Regions from separate parts of the Bradyrhizobium sp. USDA 3256 genome, predicted to be linked through region 2. Evidence: predicted binding sites of a transcription regulator. Region 2 holds the regulator's gene; each other region holds the start of a gene.
The links. The regulator PhoB, encoded in region 2, activates phosphate uptake and scavenging genes when phosphate is short. The targets are predictions, from matches to a motif close to TGTCATNNANCTGTCAT.

Region 1: ACVWY5_RS21435 (Orn/Lys/Arg family decarboxylase) is a predicted target of PhoB. The motif match lies at 2,625-2,641, and genes of this name have one in related genera.
Region 3: ugpB (sn-glycerol-3-phosphate ABC transporter substrate-binding protein UgpB) is a predicted target of PhoB. The motif match lies at 2,517-2,533, and genes of this name have one in related genera.

Annotation. Positions count from the first base shown of each region.
Region 1 covers NZ_JBSSAE010000002.1:4,157,346-4,165,011, forward strand. Annotated here, with positions in the region: gene ACVWY5_RS21420 (ester cyclase) at 1-373, opposite strand, end outside; gene ACVWY5_RS21425 (tetratricopeptide repeat protein) at 631-1,227, shown strand; gene ACVWY5_RS21430 (DJ-1/PfpI family protein) at 1,428-2,579, shown strand; gene ACVWY5_RS21435 (Orn/Lys/Arg family decarboxylase) at 2,686-5,043, shown strand; gene ACVWY5_RS21440 (GNAT family N-acetyltransferase) at 5,062-5,622, shown strand; gene ACVWY5_RS21445 (dodecin) at 6,063-6,284, opposite strand; gene ACVWY5_RS21450 (HdeD family acid-resistance protein) at 6,529-7,110, shown strand; gene ACVWY5_RS21455 (COG4315 family predicted lipoprotein) at 7,278-7,664, opposite strand.
Region 2 covers NZ_JBSSAE010000002.1:8,610,347-8,618,012, reverse strand. Annotated here, with positions in the region: gene argF (ornithine carbamoyltransferase) at 1-543, opposite strand, end outside; gene ACVWY5_RS42470 (aspartate aminotransferase family protein) at 543-1,751, opposite strand; gene ACVWY5_RS42465 (GcrA family cell cycle regulator) at 2,238-2,750, shown strand; gene phoB (phosphate regulon transcriptional regulator PhoB) at 2,980-3,690, opposite strand; gene phoU (phosphate signaling complex protein PhoU) at 3,820-4,536, opposite strand; gene pstB (phosphate ABC transporter ATP-binding protein PstB) at 4,643-5,461, opposite strand; gene pstA (phosphate ABC transporter permease PstA) at 5,458-6,303, opposite strand; gene pstC (phosphate ABC transporter permease subunit PstC) at 6,308-7,297, opposite strand; gene pstS (phosphate ABC transporter substrate-binding protein PstS) at 7,527-7,666, opposite strand, start outside.
Region 3 covers NZ_JBSSAE010000002.1:7,760,612-7,768,277, forward strand. Annotated here, with positions in the region: gene ACVWY5_RS38545 (MarR family winged helix-turn-helix transcriptional regulator) at 1-310, opposite strand, end outside; gene ACVWY5_RS38550 (organic hydroperoxide resistance protein) at 479-904, shown strand; gene ACVWY5_RS38555 (CaiB/BaiF CoA transferase family protein) at 1,093-2,298, shown strand; gene ugpB (sn-glycerol-3-phosphate ABC transporter substrate-binding protein UgpB) at 2,589-3,905, shown strand; gene ugpA (sn-glycerol-3-phosphate ABC transporter permease UgpA) at 4,069-4,950, shown strand; gene ugpE (sn-glycerol-3-phosphate ABC transporter permease UgpE) at 4,950-5,798, shown strand; gene ACVWY5_RS38575 (sn-glycerol-3-phosphate import ATP-binding protein UgpC) at 5,798-6,880, shown strand; gene ACVWY5_RS38580 (Hsp20 family protein) at 7,051-7,476, shown strand; gene ACVWY5_RS38585 (BQ00720 family protein) at 7,527-7,666, shown strand, end outside.

The DNA of each region.
Region 1 (7,666 bases), 4.5 Mb from region 2:
CGATCGCAGCCTTGTCGATCACCGACCAGACCTGCACGATCTTCCCGTCGCGGAATTCATAGAACACGTTCTCGGCAAACGAGACGCGCTTGCCGTTGACGCCGAGACCGAGGAATGCGCCGTTCGGCGAACAGTCGAACGCCAGCCGGCTTGCGACATGGGACGCATCCGACACCAGCAGAACGATGTTGAAGCGAAGGTCCGGGATGTCGCGAAAGTCCCCTTCCAGCATCTCGCGATAGCCGGATAACCCGAGCCGCCGGCCGTTGTGGCACACGTCCTCGTCAACGAACTGACCGAGTTGCGGCCAGTCCTGGCGATTCAAACAGGCAATGTAGTTGCGGTAGATCTCGGCGAGGTCCGTTTTCATCATCGATCGTCCTCCTTGCCGCGGGTCCAGCTGGCCATTGGGCATTTGAGTTTGATTCTGACACCGATGTCAGTTTCGACTCCGATATCGATGGCGTGAACAAAACGCTCAGCCGGCGTGCACGTGAAAGCGCGACGTCCCGATGAGACAGTGCGATTGCCGCTTCGGCAAACAATTTCTCAAAACGCGCGGAATGTCTCCCGCGATCGGGAGTTAGTGCTTCAGGTCAATAACTGTCCTTGTCAAATCGGGAGGCGTACATGATCAAGTCACCGATGATGCTTGCGGCATTTCTGACAGCGCCGATCATTCTGTTCCCACCGCAGACCGCCATCGCGGCTGGCGGAGGTGGCGGCGGTGGTGGTGGTGGCGATCCATACGGGTCGAGCTACGGCACTCCCGCGCCGTCCTATCCCCAGCAGAAGGACAGAAAGACCACGCACAAGGTCAAGAAACCCGTCAAGCAGTCCGGCTTCGAAGACCCGGCATTCCGCGACGGCTATCGCGCGGCCTATGCGACAATCTACGAACGCAACGACTACGCCGCCGCGATCGATCAGTTGCACGCACTCGGCCGCGATGATCAGCCGAACGTCGCGAACCTGATCGGCTATTCCTATCGCAAGCTCGGCGACTACAAGCAATCGCAAGTCTGGTACGAACGTGCGCTCAAGGCCGATCCGAACCACGTCCTGACGTGGAACTACTACGGCCTGTGGCAGATCGAACAGGGAAACCGCGACCAGGCGCAGTATCATCTGCAGCGGATCGCCGAGATCTGTGGCACCGACTGCGAGGAGTATCGGACGCTGGCGGCGGCACTGGAAAAGCCGCCAGGTACGAACCTCGTCTACTGAGCGCGTCGCGTAGCCCGCATGAGCGGAGCGACATGCGGGGAAGGACCGCCCCGGATGTCGCTGTCGCTCGTCCGGGCGATGCCTTCGAGCCGCTTTGTTCGCGTGTCCGTTTTTGCGGGAATTTCGCCGTTTTGGTCGACGTGACCGGCGAGTAGCTTGCGTGCCGGGCGACGCACGCGGATATTTTGAGATCGATCATCATGACCTGGCGGCTTCTCGCGTGGAGCGGCATCGCCGTTGCCGCGCTGGTTCCAATCATCGGCGGCATCTGGCTCTTCAGCCTGCCCGCCACATCGGCGTTCCGCCTTCCGCCTCCGATCGCCAAGGCCGAGCAGGATGCAACGCTCGCGGCGCTGACGCCGCCGAAGCGGGCGCGCCCGCTGATCGCAATGCTCGGCATCAACGACATGACCGAGACCACCGATTACCTGATGCCCTACGGCATCCTCAAGCGCGCCGATGTTGCCGATGTCGTCACGCTGGCGACGGGACCCGGTCCGGTCGCGCTGTTCCCGGTGCTGAAGGTCGAGCCTGATGCGACCATCGCCGCATTCGATACCGCACATCCCGACGGCGCCGACTACGTCATCGTGCCGGCGATGAGCCGCGACGACGATCCGGCGGTCATGCAATGGATCCGGCAGCAGGCGGAGAAGGGCGCTGTGATCGTCGCCATCTGCGCCGGCGCCAAGGTGCTCGCCTCGACCGGCTTGCTCGACGGCAGGCGCGCCACCACGCACTGGTTTTACGTGAAGAACTGGCGCAACAAACATCCCGAGATCCAGTACATCGCCGACCGCCGCATCGTGGTCGACCGCGGCGTCGCGACGACGACGGGGATTTCGGCGTCGATGCCGATGTCGCTGACCCTGATCGAGGCGATCGCCGGCCGCACCAGGGCCGAGGCCGTCGCGCGCGAGATCGGCCTGCCGGGTTGGGATGCGCGACATGACAGCAACGCCTTCAAGTTCACGCGTCCTTTCGCGCTGACCGCCATCCGGAACACGCTGGCGTTCTGGAACCGGGAACAGCTCGGCCTCGCGCTGGCCGGCGGCGTCGACGAGGTCTCGCTGGCGCTGGTCGCCGACAGCTGGTCGCGGACCTACCACTCGCATGCCGTGACGTTCGCCGCGACCGGCGACGTCGTGACGACACGCAACGGCCTGCGCGTATATCCGCAAGTCGTGGCGCCGGATTGGTCCGCAGATCGTCTGCTGCCCGCGGTCGGCACCGCGCCGCCTGCGCAGGCGCTCGACCGGGCGCTTGCCGGGATCGAAACACGCTATGGCCGTGATACGGCCGATTTCGTCGCCATGCAGCTCGAATATCCACGGGCTGACGCCGTGCAGTGAGGGATTGCGTCCCCAACAACGTATTCGATCCTCCATCCGCCCCATTGTCATCTGCCTGTCATGAATTGTGCCGACACGTCAGCGCCGGACCAGTTCGGGGACACGCATGGACTATTTCAAACGCTTCAACTTCCTGTTCGCAGCGCCGGTGTTCGAGGCCGACGACCTCGAGGGCATCCGCTTCAACCAGATCATCGCCGAGATCGAGCGCTCCGGCTTCGAGGTGGTCCGTGCCCGCAAGCTGGAGGATGCCGAGATCGCGGTGCAGACCGACGCCGCGATCGGCTGCATGGTGGTCGATTGGGGCAAGAAGGGCCTTGAAGGCAAGACCGCGGCACTGATCAACCTGATGCGCCGGCGCGGCCTCGACTTCCCGATCATCCTGTTGATCCGGCGCAAGCGGTTCGAGGACCTGCCGGTCGAGGTGCTCGACTTCATCGACGGCTACGTGTTCCTGTCCGAGGAAACCCCGCCCTTCATCGCCAAGAACCTGATCTCCAGGCTGAAGCAATATGCCGAAAATTTGAAGACGCCGTTCTTCGGCGCGTTGGTCGATTATGCCGAGGAAGGCAACCAGCTCTGGACCTGCCCAGGGCACAATGGCGGCGTGTTCTACAGCCGCAGTCCGATCGGACGGGTGTTCGTCGAACATCTCGGCGAAGCCGTGTTCCGCGACGACCTCGACAATTCCGTGCTCGACCTCGGCGACCTCCTCACCCATGAGGGGCCGGCGCTGCGGGCGCAGAAGGAGGCGGCACGGATCTTCGGCGCCGAGAAAACCTATTTCGTGCTCAACGGCACCTCGACCTCCAACAAGGTCGCGCTCGGCTCGCTGGTCACCGACGGCGACCTCGTGCTGTTCGACCGCAACAACCACAAGGCCGCGCATCACGGCGCGCTGCTGATCGGCGGCGGCATCCCGGTCTACGTGCCGACGGTGCGCAACGCCTGGGGCCTGATCGGGCCGATGCGCTGGGACCTGCTCGACGAGGGCACGCTACGCGACCACATCCGCAAGCACCCGCTGGTCAAGGACGAGAACGCCTGGAAGAAGGAGCGTCCGTTCCGGGTCGCCGTGGTCGAGCAGTGCACCTATGACGGCACCATCCACTCGGCCGAGATGATCCTCAAGCGGATCGGCCATCTCTGCGACTACATCCTGTTCGACGAGGCCTGGGCCGGCTTCATGAAATTCCACCCGATCTATGCCGGCCGCTTCGCCATGGGACTGTCCGATCTCGGCCCCGAGGCGCCCGGCATCATCGCGACCCAATCGACCCACAAGCAGCTCGCGAGCTTCTCGCAGGCCTCGCAGATCCACATCCGCGACCGCCACATCAAGGGCCAGAAGCGCCGGGTCGAGCACCGCCGCTTCAACGAAAGCTTCATGCAGCACGCCTCGACCTCGCCGTTCTACCCGATCTTCGCCTCGCTCGATGTCGGCGCACAGATGATGAAGGGGCGTTCCGGCGAAGTCTTGTGGGACGACACGATCCGGCTCGGCATCGAGCTGCGCAAGAAGATCCGGGCGGTGAAGCGCGAGTTCGAGGAGAAGGAGACGCGGCCCGAGCGGCGCTGGTTCTTCGAGCCGTTCGTGCCGGATCGCGTCATGATCCCCGACGTCGCGCGCGAGAACGGCGTGCACAATGTCGCCTGGGAGACGATTTCGACCGACCAGCTCGCGACCAACCCGTCCTACTGGCAGCTCAATCCCGGCGAGACCTGGCACGGCTTCCCCGAGCTGACGGCCGGCTTTGCCATGACCGATCCGAACAAGCTCACATTGCTGACGCCGGGCTTCGATCATGCCACCGGCGCCTATGCCGATCACGGCATCCCCGCACCGGTGGTGGCGCAATATCTGCGGGAGAACCGCATCGTCGCCGAAAAGAACGACCTCAACTCCCTGCTGTTCCTGCTGACGCCCGGCGTCGAGGCCAGCAAGGCCGGCACGCTGGTCTCCGGGCTGGTCGCCTTCAAGAAGCTGCACGACGACAACGCGCTGCTCGAGGACGTCATCCCGGAATTCTACCGCCGCCGTCCGGGCCGCTATGCCGGGGTGCGGCTGCGCGACCTCTGCGGCGACATGCATCGCTTCTTCCGCGACGGCGGCGTCAGCACGCTGCAGGCCAGGCAATTCCTGCCCGAGCATCTGCCCGAGATCGCGATGTCGCCGCGCCAGGCAGCGCAATATCTGATCCGCAACGATGTCGACTATCTGCCGATCGACCAGATCTTCGGCCGCGTCGCCGCGACGCCGTTCGTTGTCTACCCGCCCGGCATCGCCACCATTGTGCCCGGCGAGCGGCTGTCGGAACGCAGCAAGCCGATGATCGATTATCTCAAGATGTTCGAGGCGAGCTTCAACGCGTTCCCGGGCTTCGAGGTCGAGGTCCAGGGCATCTACAAGGAGATCGACGACTCCGGCCGCGTCCGCTTCTACACCTATGTCGTGTCCGAATAGGCGAACGGACGCAACACAATGGAGAATGATCACAAGATCACCGTCCGTCCGTCCCGCGACGGCGACGTCGACGCCATGCTGTCGATCTACCGCCACCATATCCGCCGCGGCGTCGAGGAGAGCGTCGACGACAGCGGCACGCCGGAGCCCGACGATCTGCGCGACCGCCGCAAGAATCTGCGCAACACCCGCCTGCCCCACCTCGTCGCAATCTGTGACGGCGAGGTGGTCGGCTATGCCTATGTCGTGCTGTTTCGCAAGCGTCCGGCCTACCGCTACACGGTGAAGCATTCGATCTATGTGCATCACCGCTTCACCGGCCAGCGCGTCGGCGGCCGGCTGCTGCAGGAGCTGATTGATACCTGCGCCGCCGCCGGCTTCCGCCAGATGATCGGCTACATCGACAGCGACAACGCCGCCTCGCTCGCGCTGCACGACCGCTTCGGCTTCGCCCGCGTCGGGCATTTGCCCGGTGTCGCCTATCGCTATGGCCGCTGGTCCGACACCGTGATGGTGCAGCGCTCCCTCGCCGCCGGCGCCACCGCCCCGCCGCCCCCCGCGCCGCTGTCGCGACGGTGATGGGCACGACACTTTCCATTCGTCGTCCCGGCGCAGGCCGGGACCCATAATCACCTAATTCGGTAACGAACGGAGTCGCGGCCCCAGCGTCGCGCAACAATCGAGATTTGGGGTAATGGGTCCTGGCTTTCGCCAGGACGACGATGAGGATGGTTCTCGATTTAAGACGTCAACGCAGTGTCGCCTCCCGCGCATGCGCGAAAGCGGATGATCCAGTATTCCAGAGACGTCGGTGCGTCACCGAGAAGCCGCGGCGCACTGGATCGCCCGGTCGAGCCGGGCGATGACAGATGAAAACGGGGACACAGCTTCGCGTTCTCGCGACATGATGCTGAGTTGCCCATCGGGCTAATTTGTCGCACCTCTCCCCGTACAGCGAGCGAAGTACGCCGTTGGCTCTACCCATCGTACAGGCTGCAAGCGCAAGCGACCTGAACGCGCTACTCCAGCGTAAAGCCGACCCGCAGCGCCACCTGGTAGTGCCGGATCTTGCCGTCCTCGATATGGCCCCGCGTCTGCACCACCTCGAACCACTTCATTTCCCGGATCGTCTTTGACGCGCGGCTGACGGCGTTCTCGATCGCCGCCTCGATGCTCTTGTCCGATGATCCGACCAGTTCCAGGATTTTGTAGACGTGATCCTTGTCGTGCGTGGCGGGCATGTCGACCTCCTCTGTGGATGCGCGATCCGGACCGCTTGCGCTGCGGTCCGGACAGTCCATCGTCCGATGCGGGCCGGCCGTCGTCAAACCGACGAATGCTGCGCGGCAACACAGCGGACGAACTGAATCAACGTGTCGCGGCGCCTTTGGTGCCAGCATGCAGTTCGTGCCAGCTGCGCACCCGCCCTTGTCCGTGCCTTGACCTATGGTAGCATGGTTTCATCAAGTATTCGGGAGCGATACGATGTCCACTGCGTCCAGCTCACCCGCCACACCTCCTCACAGCCTCGGATCCGGGCTTTCCAACCTCCGCGCCAAGTGGGGCTGGATCGTCGCCCTCGGGGTGATCTACCTGATCGCCGGCGTGCTCGCCTTCGGCAGCGTCTTCTTCGCCACCGTCGTCAGCGTGCTGTTCGTCGGCGCCATGATGATCGTCGCCGGCGTCGCCGAGATCATCAACGCGTTCCAGTTCAAGACCTGGGGCAAATTCCTGTTCTGGCTGCTGCTCGGCGCGCTCTATGTCGTGGCGGGCTTCATCACCTTCGAGAACCCGCTGCTCGCCGCGGCGACGCTGACGCTGTTCCTCGGCATCGCGCTGGTGGTGTCGGGCATCGTCCGCATCTTCCTCGCCTTCGGCATGAACTCGGAAGCGCCCTGGGGAATGGTCGCGATCTCCGGCCTGATCACGCTGGTGCTCGGCGCCATGATCCTGGCGCGCTGGCCGGTCTCGAGCCTCTACGTGCTCGGCATCTTCCTCAGCGTCGATCTGATCTGCGCCGGCGTGAGCTGGATCAGCATGGGCATGGCGCTGAAGCGCAGGACGTGAGGCGCGATCGTCGCCTCAGGCACGATCGACGGGTGGGTTAGCCAACGGGTCCGCCCGCAGGGCGGCCCGATGGCAGGCTCCGCGCAACCCGCCGCATGTTTCGCGCGCGGAGAGATGGCGGGTTACGCTTGCGCTAACCCGCCCTACCCTCAATCCACCTGCAAGCCTCAGGGCTGTGCGAGGTGCCAGGCGCCGTTGAGGAAGCCGTCGCCGGTGATGTCGCCGGCCTTCTGGTCCTTGGCGAAGGTATAGAGCGGCTTGCCCTTGTAGGCCCACTGCTTGGAGCCGTCGTCACGCGAGATGATGGTGTAGCCGCCTTCGGCCTTGTCGCTGGCGTCCGCCTTCAAGACCGGCCAGTTCGTCGCGCACGGGCCGTTGCAGGCCGACTTGCCTTCGGAATCCTTGTCGAAGGTGTAGAGCGTCATACCCTTGGCGTCGGTGAGGACGGAGCCTTTCGCGGTGGTTCCGGTCTTGGTCGGCGGCGCGGCAAAGGCGGCTGAGGCGAACACAAACGACACGGCGGTGGCGAGCGCGAGCGAGATCGACGTCTTCATGA
Region 2 (7,666 bases):
GAGCTGGAACTTGAATCGTTCGGCGGCATGCGCCCAGGAGGCCAGCACGTTGTTATCGTCGCCGGTCCAGGCCACGGTCTTGCCCTCGATCGAGCCGCGGTTTTCCTCATAGGTCATGAGGTCGGCCATCACCTGGCAGGGATGCGAACGCCGGGTCAGGCCGTTGATGACGGGCACGGTGGCGTGCGCCGCGAGCTCGAGCAGCGCGTCATGGTTGAGGATGCGGATCATGATCGCATCGACATAGCGCGACAGCACGCGCGCGGTGTCCGCGATGGTCTCGCCGCGGCCGAGCTGCATCTCGGCGCCGGTCAGCATGATGGATTCACCGCCGAGCTGGCGCATGCCGACGTCGAACGACACCCTTGTGCGGGTCGACGGGCGCTCGAAGATCATCGCCAGCGTCTTGCCTTCGAGCGGCTTCCTGCCCTTCTCATGCGCCTTCAGCTTCGCCTTCATGGCGGCTCCGGCGGACAGCATGTTGCGCAGCTCGCCGAGCGGCAGCTCGTTGATATCAAGGAAGTGGCGGACCGGCTTGCTCATCATCCAGCCGCCTTCTTCGGCTGCGCCGCCGATAATGTCGCGCAGGCGCGCTCAAGCGCGGTGATCGACGTATCGATCTCGGCCTCGGTCACGATCAGCGGCGCCAGGAACCGCACCACATTGTCGCCGGCGCCGACGGTGAGCAGCTTCTCGCTGCGCAGCGCGGCGATCAGGTCGCCCGACGGCACCACGGCCTTGACGCCGATCAACAGCCCCTCGCCGCGCACCTCCGACAGCACACCGGGATAGCGGTCGACGACGGAAGCGAGCTTCTGCTTGAGCAGCAGCGACATCTTCTGCACATGCTCGAAGAAGCCGGGTTTCAGCATGACGTCGAGCACGGCATTGGCGGCGGCGACCGCGAGCGGATTGCCGCCGAAGGTCGAGCCGTGCGAGCCGGGCGCCATGCCGGCCGCAGCCTGCGCGGTCGCCAGCACTGCGCCGATCGGGAAACCGCCGCCGAGCGCCTTGGCCAGCGACATCACATCCGGCGTGACGCCCGTGCGCTTGTAGGCGAACAGCTCGCCGGTGCGGCCCATGCCGGTCTGCACCTCGTCGAAGGCAAGCAGCAGGCCGTGCTCGTCGCAGAGCGCGCGCAGCGCCTTGAAGAACGCCTGCGGCGCCGAGCGCACGCCGCCCTCGCCCTGCACCGGCTCGATCAGGATGCCGGCGGTGTGCGGACCGATCGCCTTCTTCACCGCCTCGATGTCGCCATGCGGCACCTGGTCGAAGCCGTCCATCGGCGGCCCGAAGCCCTCGAGATATTTCGCCGAGCCGGTCGCCGCCAGCGTGCCCAGCGTGCGGCCGTGGAAGGCGCCCTCGAAGGTGATGATGCGGTAGCGCTCGCCGTGGCCCTTGGAGAAGTGATAGTGGCGGACCAGCTTGATCACGCCCTCCATCGCTTCCGCGCCGGAATTGCAGAAGAACACGAAGTCGGCAAAGCTCTGCTCGCACAGCCGCGCGGCAAGCGCCTCGCCGTCCGGGCTCTTGAACAGGTTCGACATGTGCCAGAGTTTGGTCGCCTGCTCCTGCAGCGCCTTGACCAGATGCGGATGCGCATGCCCGAGCGCGTTGACCGCGACGCCCGAGGTGAAATCGAGATAGCGGTCGCCGTTGGTTGCGATCAGCCAGGCGCCCTCACCGCGCTCGAAGCCGAGATCGACCCTGGCGAAGACGGGGAGCAGATGCGACGTGGCAGCGTTGGTCATGGCGATCACTGACGGTTTGAAGCCGACAATTGCCGCGCGCCTTGACGCCAGCGCAGCAACGGCCAGCTTCGGAAAACAAAACGGCCGCCTTTGCGGGCGGCACGTGGCGGGCATTCTATGCTGCGGTCAGTAAGTGTCAATCGCCACGAAGTGGCCTTCCTGCAATGCGAAACGAGCGCAATCCGGAGCATTCCGGTGCGGTGGAAAAGCCTCATCGAAATGCTTAACTGTGTGGGAACATGTGGACGCACGGCCGCGGACTCTTGCGCCTGAGTCACGCCATATTGTAGCGTTTGGCCTGTCGGGTACGACATCTCGTGCGGCGGTACTGGACCCTCTAAGTAGCCTTCGTGTCTCGCGTAAACGTTCGGGCGCAACACCGTGCCCGGCGAGGGCTAAGGGATTCTGGCCGCAGGGATATTTGTCCAGATTGGCTCGCAGCGCCGCTCCAACGATTGGCCGGCGCTACGCGAAGGGAAGAATGCGATGACTGTATTGACCTGGTCCGACGATCGCGTCGAGCAGCTGAAGAAGCTCTGGGAGTCCGGCCTGTCGGCCAGCCAGATCGCGGCGGAACTTGGCAATGTGACGCGAAACGCCGTGATCGGCAAAGTGCATCGGCTCGGCCTCTCCGGCCGCGCCAAGGCGCCCTCCACGGCCGCGCCGCGGCAGCGCAAGGCTCGCCCCGCCCAGCACATGATGCGGGTGGCGCGACCGGTCTCGCGCGGCAACACCGCGCTGGCGCACGCCTTCGAGGTCGAAATGGAGCCCGATCCGATCTCCTACGACAATGTGGTGCCAATGAGCCAGCGGCTCTCGCTGCTCGAGCTGAACGAGGCCACCTGTCATTGGCCGGTCGGCGATCCCTCGAGCCCGGAATTCTTCTTCTGCGGCGGCAAGGCGCTCGCCGGCCTGCCCTATTGCGCGCATCACTCGCGCGTCGCCTACCAGCCCGCCGCCGATCGCCGCCGGCCGTCGGCGAAACCGCAGATCAAGTGAGCACTCGGGAAAACGTCGGAAGACCTCAAAAACAAATCCCCGCGAAAGCGGGGATTTTTTTGTGTGACGCAGCCCGGCTATATCACCAGCGTCGTCCCGGTGCATGCCGGGACCCATACGCCGCGGCCGGCGCAATCGGCAAGCGGCCAGACGGCTTTCTAACAACGCCCATTGGTGGCTATTGATCCCGGCTTTCGCCGTGTTGCGGTTTATGAATGCCGCTTGGCCGTTACGGCTGCGGCTCGGCCTTGGCAAAGCGGTCATCGAGCGCGTAGCCGGCGCCGCGCACGGTGCGGATCGGGTCCTGCTCGCGGCCGGGATTGAGGAGCTTACGCAGACGGCCGATATGCACGTCGACGGTGCGCTCATCGATGTAGATGTCGCGGCCCCAGACGCTGTCGAGCAGTTGCTCGCGGCTGAAGACGCGGCCGGGATGCTCGAGAAAGAATTCGAGCAGGCGATACTCGGTCGGCCCGAGATCGATCGGACGGCCCGAGCGCGCCACGCGGCGCTTCTCGCGGTCGAGCTCGATGTCGCCGTAGGTCAACACGGTCGCAAGCCGCTCCGGGCTGGCGCGGCGCAAGAGGCCCTTCACCCGCGCCAGCAGCTCCGGCACCGAGAACGGCTTGACGATGTAATCGTCGGCGCCGGTGGCAAGCCCGCGTACGCGCTCGCTTTCCTCGCCGCGCGCGGTCAGCATGATGATCGGAAGTTGCTTGGTCTCGGGCCGCGCCCGCAGGCGGCGGCACAGCTCGATGCCGGACAGGCCCGGCAGCATCCAGTCCAGCACCACGAGGTCGGGAACGCGCTCCTTCAGGCGGGTGTCGGCATCGTCGCCGCGCCCGACCGTCTCGACATCGTAGCCTTCCGCATCGAGATTGTAGCGCAACAGCGTCGTCAGCGCTTCCTCGTCTTCGACTACCAGAATGCGTGCGCTCATCGGTTTAAGTTCTTTCTCTGTGGTGATCCGTTGCCCAGACGCAAACCGAAACGCTTACTTCCTTGAGCATAGTCCCCGCGGAAACGAGTTGTCGAAGGACAATCCGGTTCCGCGCTTGCCGATCAAGCCTCAGCTGCCCGGCACCGTGGTGGCAAAAGTGGTCATGTCGCCCTTCGGGCGCTTGTCGGTGATCTGCTGGCCCTCGATCATGTAGAATACGGTCTCGGCGATATTGGTGGCGTGATCGCCGATCCGCTCGATGTTCTTGGCGCAGAACATCAGATGGATGCAGAACGAGATGTTGCGCGGATCTTCCATCATGTAGGTGAGCAGTTCGCGGAACAGCGAGGTGCAGATCGCATCGACCTCCTCGTCGCCCTTCCAGACGTTCATCGCCGCCGGCAGGTCGTGCGCGGCATAGGCGTCGAGCACCGACTTGACCTGCGACAGCACGAGGTCGGTCATGTGCTCGAGGCCGCGGATCAGCTTCAGCGGCTGGAAATCGCTCTCCAGCGCCGCGACGCGCTTGCCCATGTTCTTGGCGAGGTCGCCGATCCGCTCGAGGTCGGTGGCGACGCGCATCGCGCTGACGATCTCACGCAGGTCGATCGCCATCGGCTGGCGGCGCGCGATCGTCAGCACCGCGCGCTCTTCGATGTTGCGCTGCAGATTGTCGATCTCGATGTCGGCGGCGACCACGCGCTTGCCGAGCGCGACGTCGCGACGGATCAGCGCGTCGACCGACTCGGTAATCATCCGTTCGACCAGGCCGCCCATCTCGGCGACCAGGCGGGTCAACTCCTGCAGGTCGCTGTCGAATGCCTTGGCGGTATGTTCAGAAGCCATCGCTTGTCTCCCTCAACCATGGTCCCGGGGATCATGGTTTCGTGTCCTGAATTTTAGCATGACCTGATCGGAAAACCGGTTGCCACTTTTCCGGATCATGCGCCGGTCAACCGAACCGGCCGGTGATGTAGTCCTGGGTGCGCCGATCGCTCGGTGAGGTGAAGATCTTGTTGGTGTCGTCGAACTCGATCAGCTCGCCGAGATACATGAAGGCGGTCTTGTCGGAGACGCGCGCCGCCTGCTGCATGTTGTGGGTGACGATCGCGATCGTGTAGTCCTCGGAGAGCTCCTGGATCAGTTCCTCGACCTTGGCGGTCGAGATCGGGTCGAGCGCCGAGCACGGCTCGTCGAACAGGATCACCTCGGGACGCACCGCCACGGTGCGCGCGATGCACAGCCGCTGCTGCTGGCCGCCGGAGAGCGACAGGCCGGAGGCGTTCAGCTTGTCCTTGACCTCGTTCCACAGCGCGCCGCCGCGCAGCGCCTTCTCGACCCGGTCGTCCATCTCGGACTTCGAAATCTTCTCGTAGAGGCGGATGCCGAAGGCGATGTTCTCGTAGATCGTCATCGGGAACGGCGTCGGCTTCTGGAACACCATGCCGACCCGCGCGCGTAACAAATTAAGATCGAGCTTGGGGTCGAGAATGTTGGTCTGGTCCAGCATCAGCTGGCCGACCGCGCGCTGGCCCGGATACAGGTCGTACATCCGGTTGAAGATGCGCAGCAGGGTCGACTTGCCGCAGCCGGACGGGCCGATGAACGCCGTGACGCGGTTGGTGCCGAGCGTAAGGTTGATGTTCTTCAGCGCGTGGTGCTCGCCGTAATAGAAGTTGAGGTTTCGCACCGTGACCTTCGGCGGCGCTTCCGGCAGCGGAACCTGGGGAACGTGGCCTGCGGCAGTCGTGGAGACGGAAAGCTCGGTCATTTTGCGGCCCTTTCGGCACCAAGGATACGCGCGCCGATATTCAACGCGAGCACGGTGAATGTGATGAGCAGCGCACCGCTCCACGCCAGCTCTTTCCAGTAGGCGTAGGGGCTCTGCACGAAGTTGTTGATGGTTACCGGCAGGTTGGCCATCGTCTTGGTCAGATCCAGGCTGAAGAACTGGTTCGACAGCGCGGTGAACAGCAGCGGCGCGGTCTCGCCAGCGACGCGGGCGGTCGCCAGCAGCACGCCGGTGATCAGACCCGATCGCGCAGCACGATAAGCGATCCGCTTGATCACCAGCGAACGCGGCAGGCCGAGCGCGGAGGCGGCCTCGCGCAGCGGATTGGGCACCAAGAGCAGCATGTCCTCGGTGGTGCGCAGCACGACCGGGATCACGATCACCGCGAGCGCGAGGCTGCCTGCGATCGCCGAGAAGCCGCGCATCGGCACCACCACCGCACCATAGATGAACAGGCCGATGATGATCGAGGGCGCGCTGAGCAGGATGTCGTTGATGAAGCGGATCACCGAGGTCAGCTTGTCGTGCTTGCCGTATTCGGCGAGGTAGGTGCCGGCGAACAGGCCAAGCGGCGCGCCGATGCCGACGCCGATCACGGTCATGATGACCGAGCCGACGATGGCGTTGAGCAGGCCGCCTTCGGTCGAGCCGGGCGGCGGCGTGTTCTGGGTGAACAGCTGCACGCTGAGGCCGGCAAGGCCGTTATAGAGCAGCGTGATCAGAATCAGCGCCAGCCAGGTGACGCCGAACAGCGCGGCGCCGACGCAGAGTGCGCGGATGACGATGTCGCTGCGGCGGCGGGATTTGTAGATCGGGTTCATGGCGTTACTTCCCCGCCTTCTTTTCAAGCCGCATCAGCATCAGCCGCGCGCCGGCGAGCACGAAGAAGGTCAGCACAAACAGCAGCAAGCCGAGCAGGATCAGGCCGGACTGGTGCAGGCCGTCGCTCTCGGCGAATTCGCTGGCGATCGCCGCCGAGATCGTGGTGCCAGGCGCGAAGATCGACGACGAGATGCGGAACGAGTTGCCTATGATGAAGGTCACCGCCATGGTCTCGCCGAGGGCGCGGCCGAGCGCCAGCATGATGCCGCCGATCACGCCGACGCGGGTGTAGGGGATCACGACGCTGCGGACGACCTCCCAGGTTGTGCAGCCCATGCCGTAGGCGGCCTCCTTCAGCACCGGCGGCACGGTCTTGAACACGTCGACCGAGATCGCGGTGATGAAGGGCAGCACCATGATCGCAAGGATCAGCGCGGCGTTGAACAGGCTGAGATAGGACGGCGGGCCGGCGAACACCGCGCCCAGCACCGGGACGCCCTCGAAGATCCGGATCATGAAAGGCTGGAACGTGTTGGCCAGGAACGGGCCGAGCACGAAGAAGCCCCACATGCCGTAGATGATCGAGGGAATGCCGGCGAGCAGCTCGATCGCGATGCCGATCGGGCGGCGCAGCACTTGCGGGCAGAGCTCGGTGAGGAACACGGCGATGCCGATGCCGACCGGAATGGCGATCAGCATCGCGATGACCGAGGTGATCAGCGTGCCGTAGATCGGGCCGAGCGCGCCGAGCACCGGCGGATCGGCCGAGGGTGCCCAGCGCTGCGTCCAGAGGAAGGCGAAGCCGTATTCCTTCATCGCCGGCCAGGCGCCGACGATCAGCGACAGGATGATGCCGCCGAGGATCAACAGAACCGAAATCGCCGAGATGCGGGTGATCCAATAGAAGGTGAGGTCACCGAGCTTAAAGGCGCTGAGGGCCTTGGCGCGATCGTAAGGTCCCGCGGCTTCCATCACATCGCTCTGAACAGCCATGTCTGCCACGCCAATCCCCTCTTTAGTATGCAAAAGCCACGCAAACCGCTACGCCCCGAAGCGATCTTCATTGACGCATTTGGCCGGGCGTCGTCGTTCCAGCCACGCCCCTTGAGGCGCGAACCCCGGCCTCGATCCCGCGCTTGTTGCCGCGGTGATGGAGACCGGGTCTTGGTCGCTCGACCTGTGCCGCGATCGAGTCGGCACAGGTCCTGTCGCAGCGTCGGACTTAGCTCTTGATGTCCGACGACCAGGTCTTCTCGATCAGCTTGACGACCGAGTCCGGCATCGGGATGTAGTCGAGCTCTTCGGCCGCCTTGTCACCCTTCTCGAAGGCGTATTTGAAGAACTTGAGCGCTTCCTGCGAGG
Region 3 (7,666 bases), 850 kb from region 2:
GCGCGATCAGCACCACCCGCTCGTCCGCAGTGCTCCGGGTCCGCCTGATCAACTCGGCCGCCTCCAGCCGCTTCAAGAGCGGCGTCAGCGTGCCGGAATCCAGGAACAGGCGCTCGCCAAGGTCCTTCACCGCCACGTCGTCGCGCTCCCACAGCGCCAGCATCACGAGATACTGCGGATAGGTCAGCCCGAGCCGGTCGAGCAGCGGCTTGTAGACGCGGTTGAAGGCGTGCGCGGTCGAATAGACCGCAAAGCAGATCTGGTTATCGAGCCGCAATGCCTGATCCGCCGCCGTCGGTTTCCTGGCCATGATTCCCATCGAATCCATCTCGTTTCCGGGTCATTCTGGGCTCACGGGACCGCGGATTCAATTGCGAACAATTAAATGTGAGGCCGCATATTTTATATTGTGCGCAATATATTTGCGTGCAATACACGTGTCGTTGAATTCAAGCCCAACCCACCAAGGGAGACCACGATGTCTGTGAACGTGCTCTACAAGACCAGCGCCAAGGCAACCGGCGGCCGCGACGGCCATGCAGCAACGCTCGACGGCGCGCTCGACGTCAAGCTCACGACCCCGAAGGAACTCGGTGGCGGCGGCGGTGCCGGCAACAATCCGGAGCAGCTGTTCGCGGCCGGCTATGCCGCCTGCTTCATCGGCGCGATGAAGTTCGTGGCCTCGCAGGGCGGCCCCAAGGTTCCCGCCGACGCCTCGGTGACCTCGACGGTCGGCATCGGCCCGCGCTCGGAAGGCGGCTTCGGCCTCGCCGTCGAGCTCGCGGTGTCGCTGCCCGGCCTTGAGCGCAACGATGCCGAAGCGCTGGTCGAGAAGGCCCACCAGGTGTGCCCCTATTCCAACGCGACCCGCGGCAATGTCGACGTCAAGCTGAGCGTCGTCTAATTCCACACCACGCAATGGTCCGCCGCGACGCGTGGCGGACCATGCTCTTTCAGCGGCTGGTTCGCTTGGCGAACGCATGCGCCGCCTGCCGCATGGGCCTGCGCCGACGGAAGCATTGCTGGGCCGGCTGAAGACCGTTAGCTCTGGGACCCTCGTTATCTGATCCCAACTGAGCGAAGGTTGTTTCCATGAATACCCCAGCGGCTACGGGCGCGATGACCGGCCTGCGCGTGATCGATCTGACGCGCGTGCTCGGCGGTCCGTATTGCACCCAGATTCTCGCCGACCACGGCGCCGACGTGATCAAGGTCGAGCCGCCCGCCGGCGACGAGGTGCGCGACTGGGGTCCTCCCTTCCATGACGAGGATGCGGCCTATTTCGTCGGCATCAACCGCAACAAGCGCTCGATCGGCCTCGACCTCGCTTCCGAGGGCGGGCGCGCGGTGCTGATGAAGATGCTCGAGACCGCCGACGTGCTGATCGAGAATTTCAAGCCGGGCACGCTCGACAAATGGGGCATCGGCAACGACGTGCTGCGCGCGAAATTTCCGCGCCTCGTGCATTGCAGGATCTCCGGCTTCGGCGCCGACGGCCCGCGCGGCGGCAATCCCGGCTATGACGCGATCATCCAGGCGATGACCGGCATGATCGCCGCGACCGGCTCGCCGGAGAGCGGTCCGATGCGGATCGGCGTGCCGCTGGTCGACATCACCACCGGGCTCTACGCCACGATCGGCATCCTGATGGCGCTGTCGGAGCGGCAGCGCTCGGGGCTCGGCCAGTTCATCGAGACGACGCTGTACGAGACCGGGCTCGCGATCATGCATCCGCACACCGCGAACTACTTCATGCACGGCAAGCCGCCGTCGCTCACCGGCAACGAGCATCCCAACCTCGTTCCTTACGCGATCTTCCCGACCAAGACCGACAACATCTTCATCGGCGTCGGCAATGACGGAACCTTCCGCAAGCTCGCCAAGGAGATCGGCAAGCCCGAGCTCGGCACCGATCCGCGCTTTGCCCGCAACAAGGACCGCATCGCCAACCGAGATGCGCTCCGCGTCGAGCTGGCCGCGGTATTCAGCCAGCACGAGGCCGAGCCGCTGTGCAACCGGCTGCTCGCCGCCGGCCTGCCGGCAGGCCCAGTGCAGAAGATCGACCAGGCGCTGACCAACCCGCACACCATCCACCGCGGCGACGTCATCGAGAAGGATTGGTACAAGGGCGTCGCCTCGCCGATCCGCCTCGAACGCACCAAGCCGAACCTGCGCCGCACACCGCCAAAGTTCAGCCAGCACGCCGCGGAAGTGCTCGGCGAGTTCGGCTACTCGAAGGACGACATCAACGGCCTGGTTGAAAAGGGCGTGGTCTGCGGTCCTCAGCGTAAGCGCTAAAGGCGTTTTCGAGCCTGTCCCGCACGTGATGCGCGATGGGCACCGGTTCGCGTCAGAACAAAGCTGGAGCGTCGGCCCGTCTCGAACCGGCCGACGCATCAACACTGCGGTGCAACGTCGCGGCCGGCGTTGCACCGCACGGATGCGGCTGCGGTCTTCGCCTTTTTTACCGCTTCCCTTCGCTTCGGCTTCCCCCCTACCATGACTTTCGTTTATACGGTCATTTGAACGTCATCCGGCGCTGATAACGCGCGCAACGAAAGACGACGTTCCAATTGGGAGGGGTTTTGATGTTCTTTCGACGACTAGGCGCTGCCGCGGCAGCCGCTGCCGCGCTTGCATTCGCGTCGCCCGCGTTCGCGGTGACCGAGATCCAGTGGTGGCACGCGATGACCGGCGCCAACAACGACGTCATCGTCAAGCTGGCCAACGACTTCAACGCCTCGCAATCCGACTACAAGGTGATCCCGACCTACAAGGGCGGCTACGCCGACACCATGAACGCCGGCATCGCCGCGTTCCGCGCCGGCAACGCACCGCATATCATGCAGGTGTTCGAGGTCGGCACCGCGACGATGATGGCCGCCACCGGCGCCGTCAAACCGGTCTACAAGCTGATGGCCGACGCCGGCGAGAAGTTCGATCCGGGCGTCTATCTGCCCGCGATCACCGGCTACTACTCGACCTCCAAGGGCGAGATGCTGTCGTTCCCCTTCAACTCGTCGTCGACGGTGATGTGGATCAATCTCGATGCGCTGAAGAAGGCCAACATCGCGGAGATTCCGAAGACCTGGCCGCAGGTGTTCGACGACGCCAAGAAGCTGAAGGCAGCCGGCTATAACACCTGCGGCTTCTCCGGCTCGTGGGTCACCTGGGTCAATCTCGAGCAGCTCTCGGCCTGGCACAATGTGCCGCTCGCCAGCAAGGCCAACGGCCTCGACGGCTTCGACACCGTGCTCGAATTCAACGGCCCGCTGCAGGTCAAGCATCTCGAGAACCTCGTCGAGCTGCAGAAGGACAAGACCTACGACTATGCCGGCCGCACCAACACCGGCGAAGGCCGCTTCACTTCCGGCGAATGCCCGATCTACCTGACCTCGTCGGCCTTCTTCGGCAACGTCAAGGCGCAGGCCAAATTCAACTTCACCGCGGCGCCGATGCCGTATTATCCCGACGCCAAGGGCGCGCCGCAGAACTCGATCATCGGCGGCGCCTCGCTCTGGGTGATGGGCGGCAAGTCGGCCGAGGAATACAAGGGCGTGGCCAAGTTCCTGACCTTCCTCTCGGACACCGACCGCCAGGTCTGGATCCACAAGGCCTCGGGCTATCTGCCGATCACCAAGGCCGCCTATGCCAAGGCCAAGGAAGAAGGCTTCTACAAGGACCAGCCCTATCTCGAGACCCCGCTGCTCGAGCTCACCAACAAGGAGCCGACCGCGAATTCCCGCGGCCTGCGCCTCGGCAACATGGTGCAGCTGCGCGACATGTGGTCGGAGGAGATCGAGCAGGCGCTGGCCGGCAAGAAGACCGCCAAGCAGGCGCTGGACGCCGCCGTCGAGCGGGGCAACCAGATGCTGCGGCAGTTTGAAAAGACCGCCGTCCGCTGACATGATGCCTTCGGGCTTGATCCAAAAAGGTGCGAAGCGGTTTTCCGAAAAGATCATGCCCAGACGACAAGCTAAGGCGCGATGACGATCCAACCTCATCTCATCGCGCTTTAGGGCCATCAACCGGCAGGCCGCATCCGCGGCCCGCCCTTCTTCCGAACCCATGCAAAAGCAAGCGATTTTCCAATCAAAGCTGTTGCCTTACGCGCTGGTTGCCCCGCAACTCGCGATCGTCCTGATCTTTTTCTACTGGCCGGCCGTGCAGGCGGTGATCCAATCCTTCCTGCTGCAGGACGCTTTCGGTCTCTCCACCAGCTTCGTCTGGTTCGAGAACTATCTCGATCTGTTCAAGGAGCCGGCCTATTTCGCGGCGATCGTCCGAACCTTCGTGTTCTCGTTCGCCATCGCGGTCTCCTCGCTGTCCTTCGCGCTGCTGCTCGCTGTCATGGCTGACAGGCCGCTGCGCGGCTCGACGCTGTATCGCACGCTGCTGATCTGGCCCTATGCGGTGGCCCCGCCGGTGGTCGGCGTGCTCTGGGTGTTCATGCTGCACCCCTCGCTCGGCGTGCTGTCGCGCTATCTGCGCGCCATGGGCATCGACTGGAATCCGCTGCTCGACGGCGACCAGGCGGCGGCCCTGATCATCCTCGCCGCGGCCTGGAAGCAGATCTCCTACAATTTCCTGTTCTTCCTCGCCGGGCTGCAGAGCATCCCGAAGAGCGTGATCGAGGCCGCCGCGATCGACGGCGCCCGTCCGATGCGGCGGTTCTGGACCGTGATCTTCCCGCTGTTGTCGCCGACCATCTTCTTTCTCTTGGTCATCAACATCGTCTACGCCTTCTTCGACACCTTCGGCATCATCGACACCATGACCCGCGGCGGTCCCGGCAAGGCGACCGAGACGCTGGTCTACAAGGTCTATACGGACGGCCTGCTCGGCGGCAATCTCGGCTCGTCGGCGGCGCAGTCGGTCATCCTGATGGTCATCGTCGTCATGCTGACGGCGATCCAGTTCCGGTTCGTCGAGCGCAAGGTGACCTACTGATGGTCGAGGAGGAGGGCTTTCAGCGCTATCTGGCTCACGTCATCCTGTGGATCGGGATCGCGATCGTGGCCTTCCCGGTCTATCTCGCGCTGGTCGCCTCGACCCAGGACAACGCCGTCATCGCCAACGGCCAGATGTCGCTGCTGCCCGGCGGCCATTTCCTCCAGACCTACTACCAGACGCTGTTTGTCGGCACGAGCGGCTCGACCCGCGAGCCGGTGCTCCACATGATGCTGAACTCGCTGATCATGGCGCTCTTGATCGCGGTCGGCAAAATCGCGATCTCGATCATCTCGGCCTACGCGATCGTGTATTTCCGGTTTCCGTTCCGGATGGCGATCTTCTGGATCATCTTCATCACCTTGATGCTGCCGGTCGAGGTACGCATCTATCCGACCTACAAGATCGTCGCCGATCTGCATCTGCTGGACAGCTATGCCGGCCTGTCGCTGCCGCTGATTGCGTCAGCCACCGCGACGCTGCTGTTCCGCCAGTTCTTCATGACCGTGCCGGATGAATTGCTGGAGGCTTCGCGCATCGACGGCGCAGGCCCGTTCCGCTTCTTCTGGGATACGCTGCTGCCGCTGTCGCGCACCAACATGGCGGCGCTGTTCGTGATCCTCTTCATCCTCGGCTGGAATCAGTACCTCTGGCCGCTGTTGATCACGACGCGCGACGACATGCAGACCATCCAGGTCGGCATCCGCAAGATGATCACGACGACCGATGCGCTGACCGAATGGCCGATCGTGATGGCGACGGCGTTGCTCGCGATGCTGCCGCCGGTGTTCGTCGTCGTCGTGATGCAGAAACTGTTCGTGCGCGGATTGGTGGAGACGGAAAAGTAATGGCTAACGTCACGCTGCGCAGCGTCCGCAAGACCTATCCAGGCGGCTTCGAGGCCATCAAGGGTGTCGATGTCGACGTCGGCGACGGCCAGTTCTGCGTGCTGGTCGGCCCATCCGGCTGCGGCAAGTCCACGCTGCTGCGCATGGTCGCGGGGCTCGAGACCATCACCGGCGGTGAGATCGACATCGGCGGCCGCGTCGTCAACCAGGTCGAGCCCGCCGATCGCGACATCGCGATGGTGTTCCAGAACTACGCGCTCTATCCGCATATGAGCGTCTACAACAACATGGCCTACGGCCTGCGCAACCGCGGCATGGCCGAGGCCGAGATCAAGACCCGCGTCGAGGAAGCCGCGCGTGTCCTCGAGCTGTCGCCGATGCTGGAGCGCAAGCCGCGCCAGCTCTCCGGCGGCCAGCGCCAGCGCGTCGCGATGGGCCGCGCCATCGTGCGCCAGCCGAAAGTGTTCCTGTTCGACGAGCCGCTGTCGAACCTCGACGCCAAGCTGCGCATCGCGATGCGGGTCGAGATCCGCAAGCTGCAGCGCCGGCTCAACACCACCTCAATCTACGTCACCCACGACCAGCTCGAGGCGATGACGCTCGCCGACATCCTCGTCGTCATGAACGGCGGGCAGGTCGAGCAGATCGGTAATCCCCTGGAGATCTACCAGAAGCCGGCAACCACCTTCGTCGCCTCCTTCATCGGCGCCCCGCCGATGAACCTGATGCCGCTGCGCGCGGACGAGCTGAAGTCCCAGATCACGGGCGCCGACGGCGCCGGCATTGTCGGGATCCGGCCGGAGGATTTCGTGATCTCGAGCGAGACCGGATCCGGCGGCGTCGCGCTTGGCCTCACGGTCGAGGCGATCGAGCATGTCGGCGCCGAGACCTTCGTCTATGGCAGCCGCCAGCGCGAGGAGCAGGGCGTTGCCGCCAATCCGGGCGAGCTGCCGCCGGGCGAGGTGATCGTCCGGGTTCCCGGCGTCTCGGGTCCAGCCATCGGCGAGCGGATCCGGGCCGTCGCCCCCCGTGACAAGCTGCATCTTTTTACCGCCGACGGCCGCAAGCGCGTCGGGGAGTAACCGATCGGGAAGAATTTACCCCCATGTTGCGGGCGTTTAGGCTGGTTTCGGGGCTGCTTGAACGCTATCCAGATCGCCCCCATATCCCTCACTGACCGGAGGCCGGACGGCCCGCCGGTTGCATGGGGCGCCGCAAGGGCCCCTCAAAGTCGCTTCGAGAGGACTTTGTAATGTCTCGTGTTCCATCGTTGTCCAGTCCGTTCCTTTTGGGATTCGACGAGATCGAGCGTGCGCTCGACCGCGTCGTGAAGGGCGCCGACGGCTATCCTCCGTACAACATCGAGCGGTGCGACCGTACCAACGGGCAGCCTGAACGGCTGCGCATCACGCTGGCGGTGGCGGGCTTCACCCGCGACCAACTCGATGTAACTATTGAGGAAAATCAGCTCGTCATCCGCGGCCGCCAGCAGGACGACAAGGCTCGGCAATACATCCATCGCGGCATCGCCGCGCGCCACTTCCAGCGCACCTTCGTGCTGGCGGAGGGGATGCAGGTGCTGGGCGCGGATCTGAAGAACGGGTTGTTGTCGATTGATCTGGCCAGGCCGGAACCTGAACGGGTCATTAAGACAATCGCTATCAATGAGCACGAATAATAGAAACAACGAGCGGACTCGACCGCTTATCTGACTGAGGAGTCGAGACCATGAGTGAACTGAGTACCACCACCATCGAATCCGAGAGCGTCACGCCGGAAGCGCTGGCCCATCTGGGCGAAGGTCATATCGCCTATGTGAAGCAGGTCCGCTCCGAGGACGTGCCGGATCTCTTTCCGCAGGCGCCGAA